Regions from separate parts of the Cupriavidus sp. 01L46 genome, predicted to be linked through region 1. Evidence: predicted binding sites of a transcription regulator. Region 1 holds the regulator's gene; the other holds the start of a gene.

What was found. The regulator sigma-54, encoded in region 1, starts transcription at its own class of promoters, with help from an activator protein. The targets are predictions, from matches to a motif close to TGGCANGNAANCTGCTTT.
Region 2: a site for sigma-54 is predicted at 3,211-3,228, ahead of AC1DS3_RS18760 (circularly permuted type 2 ATP-grasp protein). Genes of this name have one in related genera too.

What each region holds. Positions count from the first base shown of each region.
Region 1 covers NZ_JBFTSF010000045.1:35,524-41,684, forward strand. Annotated here, with positions in the region: gene hpf (ribosome hibernation-promoting factor, HPF/YfiA family) at 253-603, opposite strand; gene AC1DS3_RS10790 (RNA polymerase factor sigma-54) at 653-2,128, opposite strand; gene lptB (LPS export ABC transporter ATP-binding protein) at 2,264-3,049, opposite strand; gene lptA (lipopolysaccharide transport periplasmic protein LptA) at 3,074-3,718, opposite strand; gene lptC (LPS export ABC transporter periplasmic protein LptC) at 3,773-4,399, opposite strand; gene AC1DS3_RS10810 (KpsF/GutQ family sugar-phosphate isomerase) at 4,415-5,398, opposite strand; gene AC1DS3_RS10815 (monovalent cation:proton antiporter family protein) at 5,550-6,161, shown strand, end outside.
Region 2 covers NZ_JBFTSF010000098.1:14,186-19,613, forward strand. Annotated here, with positions in the region: gene AC1DS3_RS18750 (transglutaminase family protein) at 1-434, opposite strand, end outside; gene AC1DS3_RS18755 (alpha-E domain-containing protein) at 475-1,428, opposite strand; gene AC1DS3_RS18760 (circularly permuted type 2 ATP-grasp protein) at 1,524-2,996, opposite strand; gene AC1DS3_RS18765 (gluconokinase) at 3,260-3,769, opposite strand; gene edd (phosphogluconate dehydratase) at 3,958-5,428, opposite strand, start outside.

The sequences.
Region 1 (6,161 bases):
ATTATAGAGCAGGCCCGCTTCCGCTTTGTGCATTGCAATGGCCGATGCGCTCAAGCGGTGCTGCATGCACCGGAATGGCTAGGCCAGTCAACTATGTATTGCACAGCATACACCGGTACATATGCGTTGCGGAATCCCCTGTGTGCCCCGATTGGGTAGGCCGCAATGAAAAAGCCGCGCTCTGGGCGCGGCTTGATTCCATTTTTCAAGGGACTGACACCGACGGCCCGGTATGTGGGCCGTCAGGCACGGTCATTGCTGCATCTGCGATGCGGCCATCTGATACTTGACCGCTTCACGGTCGTGGCTCTGCACGCGATCCTTGTGGCGAATCACCTGCCGGTCGAGCTTGTCGACCAGTGCGTCGATAGCGGCATACAGGTCTTCATGATGCGCTTCGACAAAGATGTCCTTGCCCTTGAGATGTAGATTGATTTCCGCGTACTGCCGCCGGTCCTTTTCTTTTGTATTGTCGACAGAGAGCAGCACACTTACGCCAATGACTTGATCGAAATGCCTGACGATACGCTCCAGTTTCGTTTCCACGTACTCACGCAGAGGGGGCGTGATGTCCAAGTGGTGTCCACTGATCTTGAAGTTCATAGCGTTTCTCCTTCTGAAAGAGCTGCATCAGGCAGGCGATGCAGCTCGGCTACAAAGTCTTACGGAGATTGACCGCGGGAATCTTGAGCGCTTCGCGGTATTTGGCAACGGTACGCCGTGCTACCACAAAGCCTTGCTCGCCGAGCAATTCGGCAATCCGGCTGTCGGACAAGGGGTTCCTAGCGTCTTCGGCTCCTATCAATTGCTTGATCAACGCACGGATTGCCGTTGATGAGGCCGCGCCGCCGGTTTCTGTGGATACGTGAGAGCCGAAAAAATACTTCAGCTCGAAAGTCCCCATCGGCGTTGCCATGTATTTATTGGTAGTCACCCGAGAGATGGTGGACTCGTGTAAACCCAGTGTATCGGCAATCTCCCGCAAAACCAAGGGGCGCATCGCAATTTCACCGTGGGTGAAGAAGTTCTTTTGACGTTCGACAATGGCTTGTGCGACGCGCAATATCGTGTCGAACCTTTGCTGGATATTCTTGATCAACCAGCGTGCTTCCTGCAGCTTTTGCTGCAATCCGGCCGCGCCTGCATCGCCTTTTGCACCGCGCAAAATCTGCGCGTACATGTCGTTGATGCGTAGCCGCGGCATCACATCCGGGTTTAGGTGGGCGATCCATCCGCCGCTCAACTTTCGAACAAAAACATCGGGCACCACGAAATCCGCTTCTGGCCGGCTGTAGGCATGGCCGGGATAGGGCGCGAGCGAGCGGATCAGTTCATGGGCGGCCTTGAGTTCCGGCTCGTCCACTTGCAGCGCCTTTTTAAGGCGCGTGTAATCGCGCACCGCCAGCAGCTCGAGGTGGTTGGTGACGATGCTCAGCGCCAGTTCGCGCTGCGGATGCTTGAGCCTGCGCAATTGCAGCGCCAGGCACTCGGCGGCGTTGCGTGCCCCGACGCCCGGCGGATCGAAGCTCTGCAGCAGCGTGAGCACAGCCTGGATCTCGTCGACCTCGAACTCGAGCTCCTCCGGCAGCTCGCTGCAGATTTCCTCGAGCGTCGTGCTCAGGTAGCCATCATCGTCCAGGGATTCGACCAGAAAGATAGCCAGCCCCTTGTCGCGCAGGGAAATCTTGAGCGGCGCCAGCTGTTCCATGAGGTGTTCACGCAGCGTGGGCTCGGCGTCGCGCAGCTGCATCGGGGTCTTTTCGTCGTCTTCGCCTTGCGGGCGGCGGGCGAAGTCGTCCAGGCTCCAGTCGCTGCCGTAATCCTCGTTGCTGTCGGAGTAGCTGTCGTCGGCTTCGGGGGCGCCATCCGGGCGGTTCTCGCTGGTGCCCTGGCCATCGGCGGGCGCCGGCGCGGGCGCGCTCTGCAGGTTCACCGAGCCGTCCGAAGACACGCGCAACGGGCTGTCCAGCCAGTCGTTCTCACGCTCGAGCAAGGGGTTCTCGGTCAGCGCCTGTTCCACTTCCTGCTGCAGTTCAAGCGTGGACAGTTGCAGCAGCCGGATCGACTGCTGGAGTTGCGGCGTAAGCGCGAGATGCTGCGAGAGGCGGAGCTGTAGCGACGGTTTCATGCGACCTATTTTATGCTCAACTTCCGTACTGATGGAACGGAAATTGCTATCGCTGGTGTCGCTATGATCGTTTGAAGGATAAAAGGCGACACCGAAGCCGCCCGGGGGCCGATGCGCGGCAGGCGCCACGCGCCCTTACATGCGGAAGTTCTCGCCCAGGTAGACCTTGCGCACCGACTCGTTGGCGATGATGTCCTCAGGCTGCCCGGACGCCAGCACCGCGCCTTCGCTGATGATGTAGGCGTGGTCGCAGATGCCCAGCGTCTCGCGCACGTTGTGGTCGGTGATCAGCACGCCGATATTGCGTGCCTTGAGGAAGCTGACGATGCGCTGGATTTCGCCTACCGCGATCGGGTCGACACCGGCGAAGGGCTCGTCGAGCAGGATGAAGCGCGGCGCGGAGGCCAGCGCGCGGGCGATTTCCACGCGGCGGCGCTCGCCGCCGGACAGCGATAGCGCCGGGTTGTCGCGCAGGTGGGCAATCTGCAGGTCATCCAGCAGGGTGTCCAGCCGGCGCTCGATCTCGGCCTTGCCCAGGGGTTTGCCATCGTTGAGCTGCAGCTCCAGCACCGCGCGGATGTTCTCCTGCACATTGAGCTTGCGGAACACCGAGGCTTCCTGCGGCAGGTAGGACAGGCCCATGCGCGCTCGCTCATGGATGGCCAGGCCGCTGATGTGCTTGTCGTCGAGCACGATATCGCCCTCGTCCAGCGCCACCAGCCCCACGATCATGTAGAACGACGTGGTCTTGCCCGCGCCGTTGGGGCCCAGCAAGCCGACCACCTCGCCGCTCTTCACGTCGAGCGACACGTCCTTGACCACGGTGCGCGAGCCGTAGCGCTTCTTCAGGTGGCGCACGACCAGCGTGCTGCTGTCCTTCAGGGTGGCGGGCTGGGACGGTGCGGTTTGGGTAGCGGTCATGAAGGTGAAGTCAGAATCCGTGGGTCAGGGGTTGACGGGAGCCGTGGCCGGCTTGAGCGGCAGCGGGTTGGCTGCGGCACCGCTGGCGGGCTGCTCCTGGCGCGGCGACAGCACGGCGCGCACGCGGCCCGACGGGCTGCCCGCGGTCGCGTTCTCGGCGCCGCCGCTGGCCGTGTAGAACTCGTTGCGGCTGTCATAGGTGATCACCGCGCCGCGGATCTCGTCGACCAGCTTGGCGCCGGCCAGGCGAGCCATGCGGGCGCGCCCGATCAGCTTGGACAACTCCTGCTTGCCGTCATATTCGATGCGGTCGCCCCAGCCGTCGATGTACTCGTCGACGTTGTCGCGCTTCTGGCGGATATAGGCTTGCTTGCCGCCCTTAGAGGTCGCGACCGCGTACTGGTAGCCCTCGGGATCGGTACGGACTTCGGCCGCGTCGGATTTGAGCACCATGGTGCCTTTGGTCAGCACCACGTTGCCGGTCAGTACATAGACCTGCTTGACGTCATCGTAGCTGGCATTGTCGGCCTCCAGGACCAGCGGCTTTTCGCGGTCGGCCTTTTCGGCGCTGGCGGGCGCGGCCAGCGTGAGGCCAAGGACGGCGGCCAGCGTCAGCAAAGCGGCCGTGCTGCGGCGCAGACAGGACGAAGTCGTCGGGAATGGATTCATGTTGGCGTGATGGCGGTTGACGCGGGCGGCTGGTGCCCGCGGGCGGCTTCAGGGCTACTTCGCGGGACTTGCCGGCGGCGGCCCCGTGATGATGGTGCCGCGTACGTTACCCAGCAATTGTACTTCGCGAGTGACATTGTTGAAGACCAGGCCGTTGGCGGTCATCACCGACGGGCCGCGGGTCAGCTTGACAGCCTTGTCGGTCTTGACGATGTCATCGTTCACCAGCACCTGGAAATACTCCGAGGCGGCCGTCATCTGTGGGTCCTTGGCAGGCTCGGGGCCCTGGGCACGCACGATGAAGGCATTGCCGAACAGGTCGATGACCGAGCCTTCCGCGTTCATTGTGCCGCGATCGGAGTGGCCGGTGACGGGCGGACGGTCGATTTCGTAGGAGCGCATGGCCGGGCGCGTCACTTCGTAGGTCTGGTCGTCCTCGAAGTGGATCATCTTGTCGCCGGTGAAGCGCAGCTTGGTGTTGCCGTCCTCGGCAAGCTCGGTCGCGGAAAAACGGATCATGTAGTAATCCGGTTCATGCTTCTTGCCTACCGTCCCGGTGTCCGCTTCTTTCGGGGAGTTGACCTGCACCAGCCAGAAGGTGCTGCCCGCCACCAGTGCCATCAGCAGCAGGGGCAGGGCTCGCATGGCAAGCCGGCTCAGGGAGGACAGGATTTCCCGCATGGGCATGGGCTGGCCTCAGATGACCTTGGCGCGGGTCAGGTCGTGGATGTGGAGCGCGCCGACCAGGCGCCGCTCCGCGTCGACCACCAGCATCTGGTTGATGCGGTTCGCCTCCATCACCTGCACGGCTTCCACGGCCAGCTGGTCCGGCCCGACGGTATGCGGTGTGCGGTGCATGACCTCGCTGATGGGTACGGTCTTCCAGTCACGCGGGGTTTCGAGCAGGCGGCGCAGGTCGCCATCGGTGAAGACGCCGATCAGGCGGTCGTCCGGGTCCACCACCGCGGTCATTGCCATGCCTTTGCGGGTGATTTCCATCAGGGCCTGTGCCAGCGGCGTGCTCTCGCGCACCTTGGGCACCGCGTTGCCGCTGCGCATGACGTCGCGCACGTGGGTCAGCAGCTTGCGCCCGAGCGCGCCGCCCGGATGCGAGCGGGCAAAGTCTTCCTCGCCGAAGCCGCGGGCATCCAGCACCGCCACCGCGAGCGCGTCGCCCATCGCCAGTGCGGCGGTGGTGCTGGCGGTCGGCGCCAGGTTGAGCGGGCAGGCTTCTTTTTCCACCCCGGCATTGAGGTGCGCGTCGGCCAGCTTGGCCAGCGTGGAGGCGGGGTTGCCAGTCACGGAGATGAGCTTGGCGCCGATGCGCTTGACGATCGGGACGATCGAAAGCAACTCGGCGGTCTCTCCGGAATTGGAAAAGGCGATCAGCACATCGTCGCGCGTGACCATGCCCAGGTCGCCGTGGCTGGCTTCGGCCGGATGCACGAAAAACGCGGGCGTGCCGGTCGAGGCCAGCGTGGCCGCGACCTTGCGGCCGATGTGGCCCGACTTGCCGATGCCGGACACGACGACGCGCCCGCTGCAATTGAGCGTCAGTTGCACAGCCTGCGCAAATCCGTCGTCCAGGCGGCCTGCGAGGGCAGCGACGGCGTCGGCTTCGATCTGGAGGGTTTCGCGAGCGAGCCTAAGTGCTCGATCCGCATTGAAATTAGCTATCATGGCGACGAAGTATACCAACGAATGCGATGGCGCTTGGGCTGTTCCTGGGATCGGGCGGCCGGAGCGGCCATCGCGCTTGCCGTAATCCGCCGGCAGGGCCGCCCGCACCGGGCCGGCCCGGTGCCCGGCGCGGCGTACCCTGACCCTGTCGATGCACTCTCCGCTGGACCTTACCCTTGTCCTGCTGGCCGCCGCCGTGTTTGGCGTGGTCGCGTTTCGCATGTTGCAGTTGCCGCCGATGCTGGGGTACCTGGTCGTGGGCATCCTGATCGGGCCGCACGCGCTCGGCCTGGCCAGCGATACCGCGCAAACCAAATACCTGGCCGAGTTCGGCGTGGTCTTTTTGATGTTCTCGATCGGCCTGGAGTTCAGCCTGGGCAAGCTCAAGGCGATGAAGCGGCAGGTCTTCGGCCTGGGCGGCTCGCAGGTGGTGCTGTCGCTCCTGGCCGTGATTCCGGCGAGCTGGGCGTTCAACTGGCTGTTTCCGCTGTCCTGGCAGGCCTCGGTGGCGCTGGGCGGCGCGCTGGCCATGTCATCCACCGCCATCGTGTCCAAGATGCTGTCGGAGCGCCTGGAGCTGGAGAGCGAGCACGGGCGCAACATCATCAGCATCCTGCTGTTCCAGGACCTGGCCGTGGTGCCGCTGCTGATCGTGATCCCGGCGCTCTCGCGCGATCCGGGCGACCTGATGATGGCGCTGGGCCTGGCCACGGTGAAGATCGTGGTGGCCCTGAGCCTGATCTTTTTCGTCGGCCAGCGTCTC
Region 2 (5,428 bases), on a different contig from region 1:
GCGATGCCGCCGGCCAGCGCCAGCAACGCGGGCACCGTCGCCCCCGCCGCCAGGTAGGGCGCGGCAAAATGCACCATCTCCGGCTTGGCGGCGGTCAGCGGCGTGCCGCCAAGGTAATACAGCGGCGATACGCGCGCCTCGCCGGCTGGCGGCGCATCGCAGAAAAACGGCCCATCCGCATCCACTGGCGGCGTCACATCGACCACGCCGCTGGCCTCGATCACCAGCGTATGTGCGGGCCCGGCCACGGTGAAGCTGTGCACGATATTGCCGAAGCCGTCACGCGCCTCGGACAGGTTGCCGGGAACGGACAACTGCCATTCCTGCACGGCCTGCAGCGGACCCGAGCGCGGCGCGAGCCGCAGTTCGTGCACGCTGCGCCGGACCGGCTCGGCGTAACGGTAGACCGTCTTGTGGTGAATCTTGTATTTCATGATGTGGCGAGGCCGGCACAACCTCCCCACGTTTTATGGGTCAGGCAGCGAGCAGCGGCACGAGGAAATCCCGGCTGATGCCGTTGCCGAGGTCGCCGATGCGCTCCAGGAAACTGGTCAGGTAAGCATGCAGCCCGACGGCGAAGATGTCGTCGATGCGCGCATATTTCAGATCGGCGTGGAGTTTACCAGCCTGGCGCTCGGTCTCCGAAGAAAGGTGGTTGCCCACCAGCGCCAGGATCGACACCACCTCGTCCATGCTAGACACCAGCGAGCGCGGCATGTCGGGGCGCAGCACCAGCAGTTCGGCCACGCGCTCGGGCGTGATCACGGTGCGATACACCTTGCGGTACACCTCGAACCCTGACACCGAGCGCAGAACAGCCGCCCAGTGATAGAAATCGTTGGCGTCTCGATTGGGATCGCTGTCGTCGACCGTGCTGGCCTGGAACTTCACGTCCAGAATCCGCGCGGTATTGTCGGCGCGTTCCAGGAACGTGCCCAGCCGCATGAAGTGGAAGGCATCGTCCTTGAGCATGGTGCCAAACTGCACGCCGCGGGCCAGGTGGGAGCGGAACTTCACCCACTCGAAGAACTGCGAAGGATCCTCGCGCAGCACGCCGTCGGCGATCATGCGCTGCACGTCGAGCCAGGTGGTGTTGATGGTCTCCCAGACCTCGGTGGTCAGCGAGCCGCGCACCGCGCGGGCGTTCTCGCGGGCCGCGCGCAGGCAACTCATGATGGACGAGACATTGGTCATGTCGCGCACCATGAAGTCGATCACGTCGTCGCGCGTGAGCAGGCCGTACTTCTCATCGAACACCGTGGTCAGCTCGGAGATATCGAGCATGGCCCACCAGCCTTGCTCTGCCACTTCCGCGGATTGCGGCAGCAGCGAAGTCTGGTAGTTCACGTCCAGCATGCGCGCGGTGTTCTCCGCGCGTTCGGTATAGCGCGCCATCCAGAACAGATGGTCGGCGGTGCGGCTAAGCATGGTCAGTCCCCTCGTACAGCGCTGTTCGCCCGCGCGCCGCCGGCAACGCGGCGGCCAGCGCGGGAATCACAAACAATCCTTGCGGGCGCCGCGCGTCAGCGCTCCAGTACCCAGGTGTCCTTGGTGCCCCCGCCCTGCGAGGAGTTGACCACCAGCGAGCCTTCGCGCAGCGCAACGCGGGTCAGCCCGCCAGGCACCATGCGCACATCCTTGCCGGACAGCACGAACGGACGCAGGTCGATGTGGCGCGGCGCGATCCCCGACTCGACATAGGTCGGGCAGGTGGAAAGCGCCAGCGTGGGCTGCGCGATGTACTGCTCGGGACGCGCGCGCACGACCTCGCGGAACGTGTCGATCTCCGCGCGCGTGGCGGCAGGCCCCACCAGCATGCCGTAGCCGCCGGCCCCGTGGGTTTCCTTGACCACCAGCTCGCTCATGTGGTCCAGCACGTACTGCAGGTCGTCCGGGCGGCGGCACATGTACGTCGGCACGTTGTTGAGGATCGCTTCCTCGCCAAGGTAGAAGCGGATCATGTCGGGCACGTAGGGATAGATCGACTTGTCGTCGGCCACGCCCGTGCCGATGGCATTGCAGATGGTGACGTTGCCCGCGCGGTAGACCGAGAGCAGCCCCGCCGCGCCCAGCGTGGAATCCGAGCGGAACACCAGCGGATCGAGGAAGTCGTCGTCGACCCGGCKGTAGATCACGTCGATGCGCTGCGGGCCCTGGGTGGTGCGCATGTAGAGGTGGTCGTCCTGTACGAACAGGTCGCTGCCCTCGACCAGTTCCACACCCATTTGCTGCGCCAGGAAGGCATGCTCGAAGTAGGCGGAGTTGTACATGCCGGGCGTGAGCACCACCACCGTGGGATCGGCGATGTTCTGCGGCGAGACGCCGCGCAGCATGTCGAGCAGCAGGTCGGGATAGTGCGCCACCGGCGCCACGCGATTGCGCGCGAACAGGTCCGGGAACAACCGCATCATCATCTTGCGGTTCTCCAGCATGTAGGACACGCCGGAGGGCACGCGCAGGTTGTCTTCCAGCACGTAGAACTCGCCCTCGCCAGCACGTACTACGTCGATGCCCGCCACGTGGGCGTAGATATCACGGGGCACGTCGATGCCGAGCATCTCGGGGCGGTACTGCGCGTTGTTGTAGATCTGGTCTGGCGGGATCACACCGGCGCGGATGATGTCCTGCCCGTGATAGATATCGTGGATGAAGCGGTTCAGCGCCGACACCCGCTGGCGCAGGCCGCGCTCAAGCGTTGCCCACTCGCTGGCGGGGAAGATGCGGGGAATGACGTCGAATGGGATGGTCCGCTCGGTACCGCTGTTGGACTCGTCTTTTTCACCGTAAACGGCGAACGTGATGCCCACACGCCGGAAAATCAGGTCGGCCTCGGCGCGCTTGTTGTCCATGGTGCCTTCGGACTGGCGCGCCAACCAATCCGCGAACTGCTTGTAATGCCCCCGCACGGCACCTGCCGGCAGGGACTCGCCCGCGTGGATTGCTGCTGCCACGCCATCTTGCCAATCGAGCATCTCGTCGAAAAACCGCGCCGCCATGATGGCCGTTCCCCCATGATTTGGGTGCCGCCCAAACTGCCGGCTATCCCGTTTTGATTGGCTTGTTGTTCCCGGCACAGCACCTTGAGATCACCACCCGAGGCCCGGCGGCTTGGCCGCGGACCGTCTCGTCATGCTTCGAAGTGCTGTCCCTATAGGATACCTATGACCACGAAAGCCGCAAGCAGCAGGCATTCGCGCCATCAAACATGGATAAGCAAGATGTCTGCCAGCCTTCGCTTCGGGCCGGCGTTGGCATCGGTTCAGCGGGCGATCGCCGCGCCTTGCTGCGCCTGCACTCCGGCCAGGATGCGCTGCACCAGCGCCTCCGGCGTCTGGCGGATATCGAGCACCAGGGCGTCGCGCGGCTCCTCCAGGGTCTCGAACTGGCTCTGCAACAGGGCGGGATTGAAGAAGTGGTCGCTGCGCTCGGCCAGGCGGCCGCCAATGATCGCTGCATCGCCCTTCATGTAGATAAAGGTCACGCCGCCATCGGCGGGGGTCAGGCGGTCGCGGTAGATTTGCCGCAGCGCGGAACAGGTAAAGACGTGGGTGCGCCCCTCGGCGCGGGCTGCATCGATCGCCGCGCGCATCGCGGCCAGCCAGGGCCAGCGGTCGTCGTCGGTCAGCGCGATGCCGTTGTGCATCTTCGCCTTGTTGGCGGCGCTGTGGAATTCATCGGCGTCGTGGAAGCCGCATTGCAAGGTCTTGGCCAGCAACTGGCCGACCGTGGTCTTTCCGCAGCCGGAAACGCCCATCAGGATGTAGATCATGTCTGCTCCAACGATCATGTTCGGATGGTTTTCCCATCCTTGTCGGTAGACCCCGCGCCGGCCGCCGGCTGGCTCCGCAAGCGTTCAGCCATGAAGCCATGATAGGACCCGCATGGGCCGGCTCGGGGTCGTCTCCGCCAGCCATCGGCTGCCGGAGACACAAATGACACAAATTTAAGGGGCGCTGCCTATTGTGCGACGGCCGCGCCCGTTTGGACAGCGCCGGGCGCGTCAGCCTCGGAGAGGTCCAGCGCGCTGCCGCCCTCCTCCGCGATCCGCGCGTTGCGGCGGAACAGCCCAAACAGGCCCCGGCCAACGCTGAAATTCGTGAAGGCGTCGTCCGGCAATACGGCGGAAGCACGCGTGGCCAGGTCGCCGTCGCCATTGGCGGCGCCGAGCCATTCCAGCGTGCCCGCCACGGCGTCCACGCGGATCCGGTCGCCGTCACGCACGCGCGCCAGCGGGCCGCCGGCAAGTGCCTCAGGACCCACATGAATGACCGCCGGCACCTTGCCCGAGGCGCCCGACATGCGGCCATCGGTCACCAGCGCAACCTTGTGGCCGGCGTCCTGCAGCGAGCCCAGCACCGGGGTGAGGCGGTGCAGTTCGGGCATGCCGTTGGCGTTGGGCCCCTGGAAACGCACGACCGCGATCATGTCGCCCGTGAACTCGCCAGCTTCGAACGCAGCTTGCAATTGCTCTTGCGAGTCAAAGACGCGGGCCGGTGCTTCGACCACCCGATGCGCGTCCGCCACCGCCGACACCTTGATCATGCCGCKGCCAAGATTGCCTTGCAGCAGGCGCAAGCCGCCCTCGGGGGAGAACGGCTCGGCCGCGGTGGCCAGCACCGTGGCGTCGCMGCTGACTGCGGCACCGTCGCGCCACTGCAGCACGCCGTCGAGCATCACGGGCTCTTGCGTGTAACGGGCCAGGCCACGCCCGGCCACGGTCTCCACGTCCTCGTGCAGCAACCCGGCGCTGAGCAGCTGGCGAATCACGTAGGCCACACCGCCCGCGGCGTGGAAGTGGTTCACGTCGGCCGAGCCGTTGGGGTAGACCCGCGCCAGCAGCGGCGTGATGCGCGAGAGACGGTCGAAATCGTCCCAGTCGATCAGGATGCCCGCCGCGCGCGCCATCGCCACCAGGTGGATGGTGTGGTTGGTCGAGCCGCCCGTGGCCAGCAGGCCGACCACGGCATTGATCACCGCGCGCTCGTCCACGATGCGCGCCAGCGGCAGGTAGTCGCCGCCCCGCGCCGTCAGGGCCAGCGCGCGCTGGGCCGCGGCGGCGGTGAGCGCGTCGCGCAGGCCGCTGTCCGGATGCACGAAGGCCGCGCCCGGCATATGCAGGCCCATGATTTCCATCAGGAACTGGTTGCTGTTGGCGGTGCCGTAGAAGGTGCACGTGCCGGCGCCGTGATAGGCCTCGCATTCGGCCTCCAGCAAGGCTTCGCGGCCCACCTGGCCGGTTGCGTAAAGCTGGCGCACGCGCGCCTTTTCCTTGTTGGACAAGCCCGTCGACATCGGCCCCGCCGGCACGAACACCACCGGCAGGTGGCCGAACTGCAGCGCCCCCATCAGCAGGCCCGGCACGATCTTGTCGCACACGCCCAGCATGACCGCGGCATCGAAGGTGTTGTGCGACAGCGAGACCGCAGTG